Regions from separate parts of the Streptomyces sp. NPDC088923 genome, predicted to be linked through region 2. Evidence: predicted binding sites of a transcription regulator. Region 2 holds the regulator's gene; the other holds the start of a gene.
What was found. Region 2 encodes HrcA, which represses chaperone genes, less so after heat shock. Its sites were predicted from a motif close to TTNGCACTCNGNNNNNCNGAGTGCNAA; they were not measured.
Positions count from the first base shown of each region.

Region 1: a site for HrcA is predicted at 2,121-2,147, ahead of groL (chaperonin GroEL). Genes of this name have one in related genera too.

Region 1 covers NZ_JBIVIO010000001.1:563,903-573,222, reverse strand. Annotated here, with positions in the region: gene groL (chaperonin GroEL) at 336-1,958, opposite strand; gene ACIP4O_RS02770 (cold-shock protein) at 2,377-2,580, opposite strand; gene ACIP4O_RS02765 (MoaD/ThiS family protein) at 3,045-3,323, opposite strand; gene thrC (threonine synthase) at 3,399-4,694, opposite strand; SAM riboswitch class I at 4,709-4,864, opposite strand; gene ACIP4O_RS02755 (glucosyl-3-phosphoglycerate synthase) at 5,085-6,035, shown strand; gene ACIP4O_RS02750 (trehalose-6-phosphate synthase) at 6,202-7,644, shown strand; gene otsB (trehalose-phosphatase) at 8,004-8,864, opposite strand; gene ACIP4O_RS02740 (DUF3263 domain-containing protein) at 8,899-9,288, opposite strand.
Region 2 covers NZ_JBIVIO010000001.1:1,689,833-1,699,152, forward strand. Annotated here, with positions in the region: gene hemW (radical SAM family heme chaperone HemW) at 1-388, shown strand, start outside; gene ACIP4O_RS07670 (HAD family hydrolase) at 428-1,042, opposite strand; gene ACIP4O_RS07675 (Uma2 family endonuclease) at 1,237-1,812, shown strand; gene ACIP4O_RS07680 (DUF3097 domain-containing protein) at 1,820-2,644, opposite strand; gene ACIP4O_RS07685 (MBL fold metallo-hydrolase) at 2,798-3,526, opposite strand; gene hrcA (heat-inducible transcriptional repressor HrcA) at 3,819-4,835, shown strand; gene dnaJ (molecular chaperone DnaJ) at 4,836-5,981, shown strand; gene ACIP4O_RS07700 (nitronate monooxygenase) at 6,156-7,217, shown strand; gene ACIP4O_RS07705 (16S rRNA (uracil(1498)-N(3))-methyltransferase) at 7,284-8,039, shown strand; gene ACIP4O_RS07710 (class I SAM-dependent methyltransferase) at 8,280-9,065, shown strand; gene ACIP4O_RS07715 (pyridoxamine 5'-phosphate oxidase family protein) at 9,078-9,320, opposite strand, start outside.

The DNA.
Region 1 (9,320 bases), 1.1 Mb from region 2:
CCGCGCCGGATTCGGGGGAAGCGACGCGGGCCGCACCCGGCACGGCCGTCGCTCCCCGGGGGAACGCGGACGGTCGGCCACACGAAGAAGCGGCACCTCCTGGACCGGGAGGTGCCGCTTTCACGTGTACGGGGCGCAGGAACGGCGCCCGCCCGACGCGGTACGGGCACGAGCCGCCCGCGCCGTACGCGCGCGGGCCCCCACCCCGCCCCGCAGGGAACCCGTACCCGCCTCGCCCAGCAAGCCCCCCACACGCAACCGGGGCCCGCACGTCCGCAGACGTACGGGCCCCGGGGAACCCTCATCCGAGCCCGGCCGTGCGGCCGGGGGCCGGATCAGAAGTCCATGTCACCGCCCGGCATGCCGCCCGGGGCGGCCGGGGCGGCCTTCTCCGGCTTGTCGGCGATGACGGCCTCGGTGGTGAGGAAGAGCGCGGCGATGGAGGCCGCGTTCTGGAGGGCGGAGCGCGTGACCTTGGCCGGGTCGAGGATGCCCTCGGCGATCATGTTCACGTACTCGCCGGTCGCGGCGTTGAGGCCGTAGCCGACCTCAAGGTTGCGGACCTTCTCCACCACGACGCCGCCTTCGAGGCCGGCGTTGACGGCGATCTGCTTGAGCGGGGCCTCCAGGGCGGTGCGCACGGCGGCAGCGCCGGTCGCCTCGTCGCCTTCGAGCTCCAGCTTGTCGAAGACCGCGGAGGCCTGGAGCAGGGCCACGCCGCCGCCGGCGACGATGCCCTCCTCGACAGCCGCCTTGGCGTTGCGCACGGCGTCCTCGATGCGGTGCTTGCGCTCCTTGAGCTCGACCTCGGTCGCGGCACCGGCCTTGATGACGGCGACGCCACCGGCGAGCTTCGCCAGGCGCTCCTGGAGCTTCTCTCGGTCGTAGTCCGAGTCGCTGTTCTCGATCTCGGCGCGGATCTGGTTGACGCGGCCCGCGACCTGCTCGCTGTCGCCGGCGCCGTCCACGATGGTCGTCTCGTCCTTGGTGATGACGACCTTGCGGGCGCGGCCGAGCAGCTCGATGCCGGCGTTCTCCAGCTTGAGGCCGACCTCCTCGGAGATGACCTGGCCACCGGTGAGGATGGCGATGTCGCCGAGCATGGCCTTGCGGCGGTCGCCGAAGCCGGGGGCCTTGACCGCGACGGACTTGAAGGTGCCGCGGATCTTGTTGACGACCAGGGTGGAGAGCGCCTCGCCCTCGACGTCCTCGGCGATGATCAGCAGCGGCTTGCCGGACTGCATGACCTTCTCCAGCAGCGGAAGGAGGTCCTTCACGTTGCTGATCTTGGAGTTCGCGATGAGGATGTACGGGTCGTCGAGCGACGACTCCATGCGCTCCATGTCGGTGGCGAAGTACGCCGAGATGTAGCCCTTGTCGAAGCGCATACCCTCGGTGAGTTCCAGCTCCAGACCGAAGGTCTGGGACTCCTCGACGGTGATGACGCCTTCCTTGCCCACCTTGTCCATGGCCTCGGCGATGAGCTCGCCGATCTGGGTGTCGGCGGCGGAGATGGAGGCGGTGGAGGCGATCTGCTCCTTGGTCTCCACGTCCTTGGCCTGCTCCAGGAGCGCGCCCGAGACGGCCTCGACGGCCTGCTCGATGCCGCGCTTCAGGGCCATCGGGTTGGCGCCGGCGGCCACGTTGCGCAGGCCCTCGCGGACCAGGGCCTGGGCCAGGACGGTCGCGGTCGTCGTGCCGTCACCGGCGACGTCGTCCGTCTTCTTCGCGACCTCCTTGACCAGCTCGGCGCCGATCTTCTCGTACGGGTCCTCCAGCTCGATCTCCTTGGCGATGGAGACACCATCGTTGGTGATCGTGGGGGCGCCCCACTTCTTCTCCAGGACGACGTTGCGGCCCTTGGGACCGAGGGTCACCTTGACGGCGTCGGCGAGCTGGTTCATACCGCGCTCAAGGCCGCGCCGCGCCTCCTCGTCGAACGCGATGATCTTGGCCATGTGAAGTGGTCCTCCCAGGACACGGGGTGGGCTGAGGGACCGTGTGGCGCCCGCGACGGACGGCCTGGGACCCGCGCCGAATTCCTTGCCACGGCGGGGCCGCCGGGCCTCACCGACCCGGTCTCTCTGTCACTCTCACCATCAGAGTGCTAACGCTAATGATTAGCACTCTGCCCCATCGAGTGCAAGCCACTTGAGTGCGCCTTACCCGACCCGGGGCCGACCCATGCCACCCGTGCGTGTAAGCGCGCGGGCGCGGCGGCCCCGGACGCCGGCCCGTCCGGGGCCGCCGCGCCCGCCGCGCGTACGCGCACACGCGGCGAGGGCCCGCCCCCGCTCTCCGGGTGCGGGCCCTCGCCCGTGCTCGTCATGTCGTGTCGTACGCGGCCGCGGGGCCCCGTACCGGTCGGAGCGCTGTTCAGGCGGCAGCGCGGACCATGTCCGCCTGCGGGCCCTTCTGGCCCTGCGAGATCTCGAACTCGACCCGCTGACCCTCCTCCAGGGTGCGGTAACCGTCCATCTGGATCGCGCTGTAGTGGACGAATACATCCGCACCACCGTCGACCGCGATGAAGCCGTAGCCCTTCTCCGCGTTGAACCACTTGACGGTGCCCTGAGCCATGCCTAACTCCCCTATTACTGGCCCTTGCACAGGAACGCACTTCGCGCACCCGGGTCAGACCTCACCCCCGCGGGAATCTTGGGGGGCGTGCGCCGGAACGCGTCGACCGCCGCTGAATGTATCTGCCCAACTGCCGTCCGCAACAGGTCAGTCGGACGAGAAATCGGCTCGGCCCGCATCCTGACATGGCCGGAGAATTCACGGGAGTTCAGGACACGTCGGGCCCGGCAAAAGGAACGCAAAGCCGCAAATGGGCGGCACGGAAAGCGGAATTGATTCCCAGGTTTCCGACAGGTGCGCGTGCGGCGTCGGGGATTCCTGGAGCCGCCGTGAAGAAAGGGGCGAAGCAATACCCCGACTCTACTCCTGCGAATCCCATGGAATTGCCCCCTCCGCTTGTGGTGCGGAGGGGGCAGGGGTGAAGCGAGGGGTACGGGCGAGGCGGGGACCGTCCGGCGCGGGGCTCAGCAGCCGCCGGCGACCGCCGGGATGATCGAGATGCCCGTGCCGTCCGGGGTGGCGGTGTCGAGGCCCTGCTCGAAGCGGATGTCGTCGTCGTTGACGTAGAGGTTGACGAAGCGGCGGAGCTTGCCGTCGTCGTCGAGGACGCGGGCAGAGATGCCGGTGTGGTTGCGCTCCAGGTCGGCGAGGACCTCGGCGACGGTCGCGCCCTCGGCGGGGACCTCGGCCTGGCCGCCGGTGTAGGTGCGCAGGATGGTCGGGATACGAACGGAAACGCTCATGGCGTGGCCTTTCTCGGGCAGCGCGGAAAGTTGGGGGGACGGGCTCGGCCGGGGCTCAGCGGAGCCCGGCCGGGCTCAGCCCGCGAGACCGGCGGCGCGGAAGGCGTCCAGGTCGGGGCGGATGGTCGCGGTGGGCCCGGTGGTCGGGGCGACCGCGTCCAGGGTCTTGAGGCCGTCGCCGGTGTTGAGGACGACGGTGGTCAGGGCGGGGTCGAGCTGCCCGTTCTCGATGAGCTTGCGCGTGACACCGACCGTGACGCCGCCCGCCGTCTCGGCGAAGATGCCCTCGGTGCGCGCGAGGAGCTTGATCGCGTCCACGACCTGCTCGTCGTCCACGTCCTCGACGGCGCCGCCCGTGCGGCGGGCGATGTCGAGCACGTAGGGGCCGTCGGCCGGGTTGCCGATCGCGAGGGACTTCGCGATCGTCTTCGGCTTCTGCGGGCGTACGACGTCGTGCCCGGCCTTGTACGCGGTCGAGACCGGCGAGCAGCCCTCGGCCTGCGCGCCGAAGATCCGGTACGGCTTGTCCGCGACGAGACCGAGCCTGATCAGTTCCTTCAGACCCTTGTCGATCTTCGTCAGCTGCGAGCCGGAGGCGACCGGGATGACGATCTGGTCGGGGATCTCCCAGCCGAGCTGTTCACAGATCTCGTACGCCAGCGTCTTCGAGCCCTCGCCGTAGTACGGGCGCAGGTTGACGTTGACGAAGCCCCAGCCCTCGCCGAGCGGGTCGCCGATCAGCTCGGAGCAGAAGCGGTTCACGTCGTCGTACGTGCCCTCGATGCCGACGAGCTCGCCGCCGTAGACCGCGGCCATGACGACCTTGCCCTGCTCCAGGTCGTGCGGGATGAAGACGCAGGAGCGGAAGCCGGCGCGGGCGGCGGCGGCGCCGACGGCCCCCGCGAGGTTGCCCGTCGAGGAGCAGGACAGGGTCGTGAAGCCGAAGGCGCGCGCGGCCTCGACGGCGATCGCGACGACGCGGTCCTTGAAGGAGTGCGTGGGGTTCCCGGAGTCGTCCTTGACGTAGAGGCCGCCGGTGACGCCGAGTTCCTTCGCGAGCCGGTCCGCCTTCACGAGTTGCGTGAGTCCGGGGTTGGTGTTGGGGTGGCTCGCCACGTCGGCGGGCACGGGCAGCAACGGTGCGTAACGCCAGATGTTCTTGGGGCCGGCCTCGATCGCGCGGCGCAGTTCCTCGACGTCGCCGGACGGCAGCTCGTAGGCGACCTCAAGGGGGCCGAAGCAGCTTTCGCAGGCGAAGACCGGGCCGAGCGGGAAGCGCTCGCCGCACTCGCGACAGGAGAGCGCGACGGCGGGGCCGAGGTCGACGGCGGAGGTGGTGTTCTGCGGGGTTTCGGCGGCTTGCACAGCCATGGGGAGGCCCTTTCTCCTCATCTTCCCCGCGGCGCATCTCGCCGCGAGACGGAATTGGCACCTTCCCGAGCCAGGGCCTTCGGTGGCGGTATCGGTGAACCGCGCGGAGACTGGCTGGAGGGTTGCCGGGGCTTCAACGGGCCGTATCCCTCTGCCCCTCTGGATGAGCGTTGTGGCACCCGGGCTTCGGGCCCGGGGCGTTTGTGACACAAGGTGACAGCGCACCCCGACATGGGATGGTCACCCGCGTTGTTCAAGACTGTAACCGAAGCCCTGGATCGTGGAGCGAGCCGTCCGCACGCCGAGATGAAGATCTCATCGGCGCCCTCCGCAAGGGGCGGCAGTCGAAGGGCCTCGCACCGGGTCCGTACGCACGAGGGGACAGACGCCGTGATCGAAGAGGTGGAACGCTGGCTGGAGCATCGCTCCTGGACCGCGAACGACTGGCCCGTGGAACGGCTCGCCGCGCTCAAACGCGCCACGGGGGCCTCGGTGGCCGTCGTCCTTCCGGCACTGAACGAGGAGGCGACCGTCGGCGCGATCGTCGACGTCATCCGGCGTGAACTCGTCGAAGCCGTCCCTCTCGTCGACGAACTCGTCGTCCTCGACTCGGGCTCCACGGACCGCACCGCCGAGGTCGCGCGCGCGGCCGGGGCGCGGGTCGTGCACCGGGACGCGGTGCTGCCGCGGCTGCCCGCCGTGCCGGGCAAGGGCGAGGTGCTGTGGCGCTCGCTGCTCGCGACCGACAGTGAGCTGATCTGTTTCGTCGACGCGGACCTCAAGGACTTCCGGTCCGCCTTCGTGACCGGCATCCTCGGCCCGCTCCTCGCCGAGCGGGACGTGCATCTCGTGAAGGCGATGTACGACCGTCCGCTCGGCTCCGAGCCCGGCCAGGGCGGCCGGGTCACCGAACTCATGGCGCGCCCGCTGCTCAACATGCACTGGCCGCGGCTCTCGGGTTTCGTGCAGCCGCTGGGCGGCGAGTACGCGGGGCGGCGCTCGCTCCTCGAACAGCTGCCGTTCCCCGTGGGGTACGGGGTCGAGCTGGGTCTCCTCGTGGACGCGCTGCACACGGTGGGGCTCGACGCGCTCGCGCAGGTGGACGTCGGGGTGCGGGTGCACCGCCACCAGGACGGGCAGGCGCTGGGCCGCATGGCGGCGACGATCTACCGCACGGCGCAGGTACGGCTCGCGCGCGGCCATCTCGTACGCCCCGAGCTGACCCAGTTCGACCGCCTGCCCGAGGGCGGTTTCGCGGCGCACACGCATCCCGTGGACACGGAGGAGCGGCCGCCGATGCGGGAGATCCCGGAGTACACGGAGCGGAGGGAGGCGGCCTGAGGGGGGCACGGGGCGGGGCGTTGGCGGCGCGTGGGGGCGGGGCGCGGGTGCGTCCGTCGGCCGTCGTCCCGCGGGGGGCGCGGCAGAACATGGCAGTTGGGGGCGGATGCCGAGTCCCGCACAGTTCGCACGTTTGAGCCCATGATCCCGAGGCGAGGAATGCACCATGCCTACTGACGACCCCACCCGCCCCACCGGCACCGGCACCGGTGCCGCCGTCCTCCTCGCCTCCAACCGCGGCCCCGTCTCGTACGCGTTCGGCGCGCACGGCGAGCTGAGGGCCAAGCGCGGCGGCGGGGGGCTCGTCTCGGGGCTCTCGGCGATCGGGCCCGAGGTCGACGCGGTGTGGGTGTGCGCGGCGCTGAGCGACGCGGACCGCGAGGCGGCCCGGCGCTCGGGCGCGGAGCTGGACCCGGCGGACACGGGCGGGCGCCGTGTCCACATGCTCGGGATCGATCCGCGCACGCAGCACGAGGCGTACAACGACATCGCCAACAGCGTGCTGTGGTTCGCCCACCACATGCTGTGGCAGACGCCCTTGGAGCCCGCGTTCGGCCCGGAGTTCCGCGCGCGCTGGGCCTCCTTCGAGGCGTACAACCGCGCCTTCGCCGAGGCGCTCGCGGCGCAGGCGGCGAAGGGCGCGGCGGTGCTCGTGCAGGACTACCACCTGGTGCTCGTGCCGGGGATGCTGCGCGCGCTGCGCCCCGATCTGCGCATCGCGCACTTCTCGCACACGCCGTGGGCGCCGCTCGACTACTACCGGCTGCTGCCCGACGACGTGGCGGAGCAGGTGCTGCGCGGGATTCTCGGCGCGGACCACGCGGGGTTCCTCACCCGCCGCTGGGCGGACGCCTTCACGGCCTGCGCGGACGCGCTCGTCGGCGGTACGGGCCGGACCGAGGTGGCGGTGCACGGCCTCGGCGCGGACGCCGACTTCCTGCGCGACCGCGCGCACCAGGAGGACGTGGACGAGCGGATCGCGGCGCTGCGCCGGGAGATCGGCGGCGAGGGGCGGCGCACGATCGTGCGGGTGGACCGTACGGAGTTGTCGAAGAACATCGTGCGGGGACTCCACGCGTACCGGCGGCTGCTGACGGACCGCCCGGACTGGCGCGGGCAGGTCGTGCACCTCGCCTTCGCGTACCCGTCCCGCCAGGACCTGGAGGTGTACCGGGCGTACACGGCGGAGGTGGAGCGGGTCGCGCAGGAGATCAACGACGAGTTCGGGACGGCGGACTGGACGCCGGTGCTGCTGAAGGTCGACGACGACTTCCCGCGCTCGCTCGCGGCCTACCGGCTCGCGGACGTCGCGCTGGTCAACCCGATCCGTGACGGCATGAACCTCGTGGCGAAGGAGGTCCCGGTCGTCTCGGACGCGGGCGTGGCGCTCGTGCTGTCGCGGGAGGCGGGGGCGTACGAGGAGCTGGGCGCGGACGCGGTCGTGGTGAACCCGTACGACGTCTCGGCGACGGCCGAGGCGCTGCACACGGCGCTCACCCAGGACCCGGAGACCCGGTCGGCGCGCACGAAGCGGCTGGCGGAGGCGGCGACGGCGCTGCCGCCGGGGCGGTGGTTCATGGAGCAGTTGGAGGCGCTGGGCGGGGCGTAGGGCCTGTGGGGGCGAGGGCGCGGGGCGGTCGGTGGGCTCGGCGCCCGCATGGGCGGCGCGGCAGTGTGATGATCCGTTCGGCGGCTGTGGATACCTCGCCTTGTGCGTGCACGCGTCTCACTCGGTCGAGTGAGACGTTGTGCGGGTTTCCCGGAGTTGTCCACAGATGTGGCGGGACGGGGCGGGAAGCGGGGGCGGCTCTGGAAGACTGGTATTGGGGCCGCCCCCTGGGAGGGCGGGGGCTGCCCCGAGCCGTGCGGAAGCCACCCCCGCTTCCCGCCCCCCGGGAGGGCGGGGCTGCCCCGAGCCGTGCGGAAGCCACCCCCGCCGCCTCCCCCCACCCACATCCCTGAGCCCCCTCAGCCCAGCGCCTCCCCCAATGCCGCGAGAAACGCCACCACTTCCTCCGGTCCTCCCGCGAGGGGCAGGTCGGCGCGGACGGTGAGTTCGCTGACCTCGGTGCCGGAGGCGAGGAGGAGACCGGGGCGGGCGGGGCGGCCCGCTTCGACGGCGGCGTAGGCGGCGAGGTCACCGAGGTCGTCGCCGGCGTAGAGGACGGAGGTGGCGCCGACCTCGTCGAGGTAGGTCGTGAGGGCCTTGCCCTTGTCCATGCCCGGCGGCCGCAACTCCAGGACCATCCGGCCCGGTTCGACGATGAGGCCGTGGCGTTCGGCGAGCGCGGTGAGCGGGGCGAGGAGCGCGTCGTACGCGCCCTGGGGGTCCTCGGCGCGGCGCGTGTGCACGGCGACGGCCTGGCCCTTGTCCTCGGTCCACAGGCCGGGGAAGTTCCCGTTCTCGGCCAGGACGGTGGGGAGTTCGGCGCGCGCGGCGGTGAGTCCGGGGGGCGGGGGCGGGGCGGTGAGTTCGCCGCTCGCGGCTTCCCAGCGCTCGGCGCCGTACAGGCCGAGTACGACGAGGTGTTCGAGGCCGGGGACGTCCGCGAAGCCCCCGTAGCGGACGGCGGTCTCGGCGGGGCGCCCGGTGACGACGGCGATGGAGCGGACGTGCGGCGCGAGACGGGCGAGCGCTTCGACGGCGCCGGGGCGGGCGCGCGCGGAATCGGGGTCCGGGACGATGTCGGCGAGCGTGCCGTCGAAGTCGAGCGCCACGACGGCGGCCGAGGGCTGATCGAGAACGGCCCGCAACCCCGCCCGCCCGGCCTCGGTCACGGGCTCGGGGAGCGGGGAACGGGAGGAGTGGGAGTCAGGCGCTGCGGTCATGCGCCGACTCTAGGCCGCCCGCGCCGCGCCCGTCTCACCGCTGCGCCCGGCGTGCCTCCCGTACCCGGCGCAGGCGGTGGACGGTGACGGGGGCGTGTGCCTCGGCGGCGGGGTCGTCGAGGAGGGCGTTGAGGAGTTGGTAGTAGCGGGTCGGTGACATGCCGAGCCGCTCGCGGACGGCGCGTTCCTTCGCCCCGGGCCCGGCGAAGCTCTCGCCTTCGAGGGCGAGGACGTCGCGGTCGCGGGCGGAGAGGGGGGCCGGGGCGGGTGAGGCGGCGGCCACCGGTCCGGACTCCCCGCTCTCCGGTACGGACTCCCCCGCCTCCGGTACGGACTCCCCGACCCCCTGTCCGGACTCCCCGCTCTCCGGTACGGACTCCCCGGCCTCCGCCCCCCGTCCCGGTTCCTCGTGCGTGTCGTTCATTCCTCGCAGCCTAGAGCGCCGCTCCGACACCC
Region 2 (9,320 bases):
CGCGCGCTGCCTGCACAACGAGCTGTACTGGCGCGGCGCCGACTGGTGGGGCGCGGGGCCGGGGGCGCACAGCCACGTCGGGGGCGTCCGCTGGTGGAACGTGAAGCACCCCGGCGCCTACGCCGCCGCGCTCGCCGAGGGCCGCTCGCCCGGCGCGGGCCGCGAACTCCTCAGCGAGGAGGACCGCCGCGTCGAGCGCGTCCTCCTGGAGCTGCGACTGAGCGAGGGCTGCCCCCTCGACCTCCTCCTCCCGGCAGGTCGTGAGGCCGCCGCGCGTCATCTCGACGACGGACTTCTCGATCCCGGGGCTTACGCGAAGGGGGCGGCCGTTCTCACGCTGCGGGGGCGGCTGCTCGCCGACGCGGTGGTGCGGGACCTCGTGGACTGACGGGGCGGGGGCCGGTGTACGGGTGTGCGCTGGACGCCCTCAGCCTGCGGGGCTTTCGGTGTACACATGTGCGCGGATGCGGGCGAGCGTCCCAGGGTTCTCGGTGAACAAGTGTGCACTCATTCCGGCTGCCTCCGCCGCCGCGATGTTCGGCGGGGCGTCGTCGACGAAGAGGCAGTCCCGGGGCCGTACCCCGAGGGCCTCGCACACGGCCGTGTAGGCGCGCGGATCGGGCTTGTTGAGGCCGGTCTCGTGCGAGTACGAGAGGTGCTCGACCAGGGTGTCGAAGCCGTACAGGGCGGCTTCGCGTTCGCGCGCCCCGACGAAGCTGTTGCTGAGGATGCCGAGGCGGCAGCGGCCGCGCAGCCCCCGGACGAAGTCGATCAGCTCGGTGTTCGGGGTCCCGACGTACTCCGTCCACAGGTCGGCCATGAAGGAGCCGGCCCCGGCAGCGTCGAGCCCGAGCCGCGCGGCCACCTGCTCCCGTACCGCCGCCTCATCCATCCGTCCGACCGACCCCGCCTCCCACACGTCCGCCATCCGCGCCTCGACAGTTCCGGGCGCCAGCCCGAGCCGCTCCTCCCAGCGCGCCACCCACCCCGTCTCGGGTGTGAACTCAAGGACGCCGCCTATGTCGAGCACGAGCGCTTTCATACGGTGTTCCTCCTTCTGGGGCGATGGATCGCCCCTGGGTTGGGGGCAGGCTGGGGTCTGCCCTGAGGGGAAGGTCAACGCCCGGTGCGCAGTTCCTCGTACGGGTGGGCGGTGGTGAACAGGGCGGATCGGCCCCTCCGAAGCTGCCACCCTGCCTGTGACCGCGCGGGACGGCCGAGACGACCGGAGGAACGATGCTCTTGCGCAGCCCGTACGACCTCTTCGCCGCGACGGAGGCGCCGGAGGGGTACCGGGGCGAACTCCTCGCGGGCGAGATCGTGTGGACCGGCGGTGAGGACCTCGTGCACAACGGGATCGTCGAGTCCGTGACGGACCAGGTCCCGCGTCCGCCGTGGCGACGGCTGGGCCGGCAGCTCATCCGTCCGGCCGGGTGCACGGACAGCGCGCCACGCCCCGACGTCCTCGTCCACGCCGGGGACTTCACGGACCATGACGGTCTCGCGCTGCCCGCCTCCGCGGTGGAACTCGTCGTCGAGGTCGTCTCCCGGACCAGCGTCGATCGCGACTACGGCGTCAAGCGCTCGCTCTACGCCGCCGCCAAGATCCCCGCCTACCTGATCATCGACCCCACGGCCGCCCGCTGCCTCCTCCTCACCGAGCTCTCCGGGGAGGGAGACAAGGCCGACTACGAGGTCGAGCGGGCGCGGGAGTTCGGGCAGACCGTGCCGCTCGCCGCGCTCGGGGACGTGGAGATCGCGACCGCGGAGTTCGGGACGCTGCCGCCCGTACGACTGCACCGACGGCCCTGAGGAACGGTCAGGTCTGGTCGGGAACCGTCACGAAGTCGATCAGTTCCTCCACGCGGCCGAGCAGTTCCGGTTCCAGGTCCTTGTACGAATGGACGTGGGAGAGGATGAGCTGCCAGGCCGCGCCCGTGTTCTCCGGCCAGCCGAGGGCGCGGCAGATGCCCGTCTTCCAGTCCTGCCCGCGCGGGACGCGGGGCCAGGCCGCGATACCGACCGAGGACGGTTTCACCGCCTCCCAGATGTCGATGTACGGGTGCCCCACGACCAGCGCGTGCGGGCTCGCGACCCCCGCCGCGATGCGCGCCTCCTTCGAGCCCGGCACCAGGTGGTCGACCAGGACCCCGAGCCGCGCGTCGGGGCCCGGCGCGAACTCCTCGACGATCGAGGGGAGATCGTCGACACCCTCCAGGTACTCGACCACGACCCCCTCGATCCGCAGGTCGTCACCCCATACCCGTTCCACCAGTTCCGCGTCGTGCCGCCCCTCCACGTAGATCCGCCCCGCTCGCGCCACGCGCGCCCGCGCGCCGGGAACCGCGACAGAGCCGGAGGCGGTGCGGGAGGGGGCCGCCGGGGTCGCGGCGGCGGGTCGTACGAGGGTGACCGCGTGACCTTCCAGGAGGAAACCGCCCTCCGTGAGCGGGAAGACCCGTGTCTTGCCGAAACGGTCCTCCAGCGACACGACGAGTCCCTGCGCCGATTTCTCCCACCCGGTCACCGCGCCGCAGAAACCACTCGTCACCTCCTCCACGACGAGGTCCCGCTCCAGCGGCACCTGAGGGACGGCCCGCCGCTTCTTCCAAGGCGGGGTGAGATCGGGGGAGTACGCGCGCATTCCCAGGACGATAGGAACATACGGCCGTCCGGGCGACCACGACACGCCGTGGGGGCCCGTCGCGCCGCCCCGGACATGCCGACACCCGCCCGCTCACGACGCGCCGCCACCCCGCGCCCGGTCCAGCTCGCACCACCCCGCGCCCGGGCCCTCTCACGACACCCCGAACCGCCGCGCGAGCGCGTCCCGCTGACGCCGTACGAACGCCGCGTCCACGAGCGCGCCGTGCCCCGGCACGTACACCGCCTCGTCACCGCCCAGCGCGAGCAGCCGGTCCAGAGCCTCGGGCCACCGCGCCGGGACGGCGTCGCTCCCCGCCTGCGGCTCGCCCGATTCCTCCACGAGATCCCCACAGAAGACCACCGTCCGCTCGCCCGGCACCACGAGCGCGAGGTCATGGCCCGAGTGCCCGGGCCCCACGTCGGCGAGCAGCACGCGCCGCCCGCCGCCGAGGTCGAGCGCCGACTCGCCGCTCACCGGCTGGTCCGGGCCTCGCAGCAGGGCCGCGGACCGCCTCGCCTCCGCGGTGTCGAGCCCGTGCCGTACCGCGTCCTCGCACAGACCGGCGCGGCCGGACTCCGTACCGAGGAGCGACTCGGCGCCCGCCGCCGCGTACACCGGGACCGCGAAGGCGGGCGCGCCGAGGACGTGGTCGAAGTGCGGGTGCGTGAGTGCGAGATGCGTCACGTGCGCGCCGTCCCCGAGGAGGCGTTCCGCCGCCCGCCGCGCCGCCTCGCCCTGCGCGAGGCCCGCGCCCGGGTCCACGAGGAGCGCCGCCCTCTCGCCCCGTACGAGCCCCGCCGTGCAGTCCCAGCCGGGCAGGCGCAGCCGCGCCACACCCGGCGCCGGGCGCTCCCACTCCGGCAGTTCGGTCAAGTCCATCGCGCTCCCCGCTCGTCGGTGGCGGTGCGAGACGACCGGCCGCTGTGCGCCCGCCGTCCCCGCCCCGTCCCGGCCGTCCCTCCCGACACCCTGCCCCGTTCCGTCCCCCTCACCCCGGTACGAGCCCGGCGCGAGGTCGGCGGGCCGCCGGTGAAGTGCCATAAAGCGCTGCCCGGCCTTGCCCGGGGCCCACCGTACGGCCGTACACTGGCCGGGGAAGTTCTGGCACTCAGACAGGGCGAGTGCCAGGCCCGGACCGGAGGCTCCGGCCGGAGGCCAGGGAGGTGGCGGCGTGCTCAGCGAACGCAGACTCGAAGTCCTGCGCGCCATCGTCCAGGACTACGTCGGCACCGAGGAGCCCGTCGGCTCCAAGGCGCTCACCGAGCGGCACAGTCTCGGCGTCTCTCCGGCCACCGTGCGCAACGACATGGCGGCCCTGGAGGACGAGGGGTTCATCGCCCAGCCGCACACCAGCGCGGGCCGTATCCCGACCGACAAGGGCTACCGCCTCTTCGTCGACAAGCTCGCCGACATCAAGCCGATGACCGCGCCGGAGCGCCGCGCCATCCAGAGTTTCCTGGACAGCGCGGTGGATCTCGACGACGTCGTGGGCCGGACCGTGCGGCTGCTCGCGCAGCTCACGCGGCAGGTCGCCGTCGTGCAGTACCCCTCGCTGACGCGCTCCACCGTGCGGCACGTCGAGCTGCTCTCGATGAGCCCCGCGCGCGTCATGCTCGTGCTGATCACCGACACGGGCCGCGTCGAGCAGCGGATGATCGACTGCCCGGCGCCGTTCGGCGAGACCTCCGTGGCCGATCTGCGGGCCCGGCTCAACAGCCGGATCTCGGGCCGTCGCTTCGCCGACGTGCCCCAGCTCGTCCAGGATCTGCCCGACTCCTTCGAGCAGGAGGACCGCGGCACGGTCGCCGTCGTCCTGTCCACGCTGCTCGAAACGGTCGTCGAGGAGACCGAGGAACGGCTCATGATCGGCGGCACGGCGAACCTCGCGCGCTACGGGCAGGACTTCCCCCTCATGATCCGGCCGGTGCTCGAGGCGCTGGAGGAGCAGGTGGTGCTCCTGCGGCTGCTCGGCGAGGTCACCGACCCGCGGATGGCGGTCCGGATCGGTCATGAGAACGCCTACGAGGGGCTCAACTCCACCTCGGTGGTGTCGGTCGGTTACGGTTCGGGCGGCGAGGCAGTCGCCAAGCTCGGCGTGGTCGGACCGACCCGCATGGACTACCCCGGAACGATGGGAGCGGTACGCGCAGTGGCTCGTTACGTCGGACAGATCCTGGCGGAGTCGTAAGTGGCCACGGACTACTACGCCGTACTCGGCGTGCGCCGCGACGCCTCCCCGGACGAGATCAAGAAGGCCTTCCGTCGGCTGGCCAGGGAACTCCACCCTGACGTCAACCCCGACCCGAAGACCCAGGAGCGGTTCAAGGAGATCAACGCCGCCTACGAGGTGCTCTCGGACCCGCAGAAGAAGCAGGTCTACGACCTCGGCGGCGACCCGCTCTCGCAGGCCGGCGGCGCGGGCGCGGCCGGTGGTGGCTTCGGCGGCGCGGGCTTCGGGAACTTCTCGGACATCATGGACGCGTTCTTCGGTACGTCCCAGCAGCGCGGCCCGCGCTCGCGGACCCGCCGGGGCCAGGACGCCATGATCCGGCTGGAGATCGACCTCAACGAGGCGGCCTTCGGCACCACCAAGGAAATCCAGGTCGACACCGCGATCATCTGCTCGACCTGCAACGGCGAGGGCGCGGCTCCGGGTACCTCGGCGCAGACCTGCGACATGTGTCGCGGACGCGGTGAGGTCTCGCAGGTGACGCGGTCCTTCCTGGGCCAGGTCATGACCTCGCGGCCCTGCCCGCAGTGCCAGGGCTTCGGCACGATCGTGCCGAACCCGTGCCCCGAGTGCGCCGGTGACGGCCGTATCCGCTCGCGGCGCACGCTCACCGTGAAGATCCCGGCCGGGGTCGACAACGGCACGCGTATCCAGCTCGCGGGTGAGGGCGAGGTCGGCCCGGGCGGCGGCCCCGCCGGTGACCTCTACGTCGAGATCCACGAGACGGCCCACTCCGTCTTCCAGCGGCGCGGCGACGACCTGCACTGCACGGTGACGATCCCGATGACGGCCGCCGCGCTCGGCACGAAGGTGCCGCTCGACACGCTCGACGGGACCGAGGACGTCGACATCAGGCCGGGTACGCAGTCGGGCCAGTCCGTGCCGCTGCACGGGCGCGGGGTCACGCATCTGCGCGGGGGCGGGCGCGGTGACCTCATCGTGCACGTCGAAGTGCAGACGCCGGGGAAGCTCGACGCGGACCAGGAGCGGTTGCTGCGGGAGCTGGCCAAGCTCAGGAACGAGGAGCGGCCCACGGGGCAGTTCCAGCCGGGGCAGCAGGGGCTCTTCTCGCGGCTCAAGGACGCGTTCAACGGGCGGAGCTGAATGTTCCACAGGCGGGCGGGGCGGTAGTCGCCGCGGTCCGGGGCGGGCCTCTCGGGGCTCCGCCCCGGACCCCGTTTCGGGGCTCCGCCCCGGACCCCGCTCCTCAAACGCCGGAGGGGCTTGGGATACGGGTCCCGTGAGCGCCACTGGTGCGGCTCGTGGGACGATTTTGGGATGTCCTCTGTGTTCGGCGAGTTGTTGCGCCATCCTGTTGTGCAGGCTCCGATGGCCGGTGGTGCCTCCTGTCCTGAGCTGGTCGCCGCCGTGTCGGAGGCCGGGGGGCTCGGGTTTCTCGCCGGGGGGTACAAGAGTGCCGAGGCGGTACGGGACGAGGCGCGGCGCACCCGCGAGCTGACCGGGCGGCCCTTCGGCGTCAACCTCTTCCTGCCGCAGCCGGAGGCGGACGCCGATACCGTCGACGCGTACGCGGACGGGCTGGCCGGGGAGAGCGAGCGGTACGGGGCACCGCTCGGGGCCCTTCCGCGGGGTGCGCTCGACGACTTCTTCGACGCGAAGGTCGCCGTCCTGCTCGCCGAGCCCGTCGCCGTCGTCTCCTTCACCTTCGGCTGCCCCAGCCGCGACGTGCTCGATGCCTTCCAGCGCGTCGGCACCCTCACCGTCGTCACCGTGACCACGCCTGAGGAGGCGCGCGCCGCGCAGTGGGCGGGGGCGGACGCACTGTGCGTGCAGGGTGTCGAGGCCGGGGGCCATCAGGGCACCCACCACGACGACCCCGCCACCGACGGCTGCGGGCTCGGGCTCCTCAGCCTTCTCGAACAGGTCCGCCACACCGTGCCGTTGCCCTTCCTCGCGGCGGGTGGTCTCATGCGCGGCACACAGATCGCCGCCGTGCTCGCGGCGGGCGCCGAAGCCGCGCAGCTCGGCACCGCCTTCCTCCCCTGCCCCGAGTCCGGGGCGCACCCCGTGCACAAGGCCGCGCTGACCAGCCCGCACTTCACCCGTACGACGCTCACACGCGCCTTCTCCGGCCGACCCGCGCGCGGGCTCGTCAACCGTTTCGTACGGGCGCACTCGGCCGAGGCACCGGCCGCGTACCCGCGGGTGCACCACCTCACGGCCGGGCTGCGGCGTGCCGCGGCCGGCGCGGGAGACGCGGACGGCATGGCACTCTGGGCCGGGCAGGGCCACCGCCTGGCCCGCACCCTCGCCGCCGGGCGCCTCGTCGAGACGCTCGCCGCCGAGACGCGCGCGGCGCTCACGCCGTTGGCACGCTGACTTGGGCGGCCCGGAGAACCCGTGCCGCGCCCGGACCGCCGCACCCGTACCGCTGAAAGGACCGGCATGACCGCCGCCGTTTTCCTCGCCCCCCGGCTCGCCGAAGAGGCCGTGCCCGGCGGGGCCTTCGTCCTCGAGGGGCCCGAGGGACGGCACGCGGTCTCCGTGAAGCGGCTGCGTCCCGGCGAGGAGATCGTGCTCAGCGACGGCGAGGGGCGGTGGGCGCCGTGCGTCGTGACGGCGGTCGAGGGCAAGGACCGGCTGAGCGTCGAGGTCGGTGAGCTGCGCGAGGAGCCGGTGCCGAGTCCGCGGCTCGTCGTAGTCCAGGCGCTGCCCAAGGGGGACCGGGGGGAACTCGCCGTCGAGACGATGACCGAGACGGGTGTCGACGCGATCGTGCCGTGGCAGGCGGCGCGGTGTGTGACGCAGTGGCGGGGCGACCGGGGCGCGAAGTCCCTCGCCAAGTGGCGGGCGACCGCGCGCGAGGCGGGCAAGCAGTCGCGCCGCCCCCGCTTCCCCGAGGTCGCCGAAGCCGTCTCCACGAAGGAGACCGCGACCCTCCTCGCCCGCGCGGCGCTCGCCGTCGTCCTCCACGAGGACGCAGGGACCGCGAGCACCCCGCTCGCCACGCTGCCACTGCCCGACGAGGGCGACATCGTCCTCGTCGTCGGCCCCGAGGGCGGCGTCGCCCCCGAGGAGCTCGCGACCTTCACCGAGGCCGGCGCCCGTATCTGCCGCCTGGGCCCCTCGGTCCTGCGCACCTCGACAGCGGGCACGGCGGCGGTGGCGCTCCTGTCCGGACGGACGGGTCGGTGGGGGTAGACGCGGGCGGGCTGCGCGGTGCTTGGGAGCGGGGCCGGGGGAACGGGGCTGGAAGTCCCGGTACGTCGGGGGCGAGACCGTACGTCCGGTGCCCCGGGGCCGAGACCGTGCTGGGTCGCCCTGCCGGGGCAGCCCGTTGATGCCGAGTGCACGGCACTGCGGGTCCGGCTCCATGACGGTTGTCCTCTCGCGGGGATGCGTGCGGGGTGACTTCGCTCGTGGAGGAACTCTTGAACGGGCATGGCGGTTGGGGGCGGGGGCGTCAAGCATGGAGGGATGATCCGTGCTTCTTCGCAGGCTCTTTCGTTTGATTCCGCCGCCGCCAGTTATGCCGCGCACCGTCCCTCCTATCCCTCCGCTCTCCTCGACGTCGTCGAGGAGCTTGCCGGGTTCTCGCTCGTCGGGGCGCGCGTCGCCGACGTCGGGGCCGGGACGGGGCTGGGCACGCGCGTGCTGGTCGAGCGGGGAGCCCGGGTCGTGGGGGTGGAGCCGGGCGGTGGGATGGCCGCTCAGTTCCGGGTCGGGCTGCCCGGGGTCCCGCTCGTGCTCGGGGACGGGAACGCTCTGCCCTTGGCCTCCTCCTCTCTCGATGTGGTCACCTACGCGCAGTCCTGGCACTGGACCGACCCCCGCCGCTCCCTTCCCGAGGCGCTGCGCGTGCTCCGCACCGGGGGCGCGCTCGCGCTCTGGTGGAACGACTCGGACGGTGGGGTTCCCTGGGTCGCCGGGCAGGACGCCCGGTTGCGTCGGCTCTTCGGCGGCGCCGACGCCACGTACGATCCCGAGGCCCGCTTCCGGCGGCTGCCCGATGAGCTGCCCTTCCTACGGCGGCAGGTGCGGTGGAGCCGCGGTGTCTCACTCGACGCGCACCTCGCCAACCTCGCCACCTACTCCGACTTCCTCGTCCTCGGTGAGGAAGGGACGGACCGCTTCCTCGCAGAGGAGCGGGAGATCCTGGCCGATGTCTTCCCGGACGGGACCGTTCGGGAGGAGTACGTGGTCAGCCTCGCCGTCGCCGTGCGGTGACTCGCGGGGCCCTCAGTCCGTGAGGGACGCGGGGACCCAGTCCCGTACCGCTATCTCCAGGAGCACCCGGCGCTCTCCCGGGCGGGCCGGTATCGCCGGGTCCCAGCCGTACTTGGCGAGGAAGGACTCGCGTACCCGCGCGGGGAAACCGGTGCGGTGCAGGCGGGCGTCGCCCTCGGCGACCAGCGGCTCGGGGCCGTCCAGGGCGAGTGTGGCGCGCGGCCGGCGTTCGAGCAGGCGCACCAGGGCGCCGCC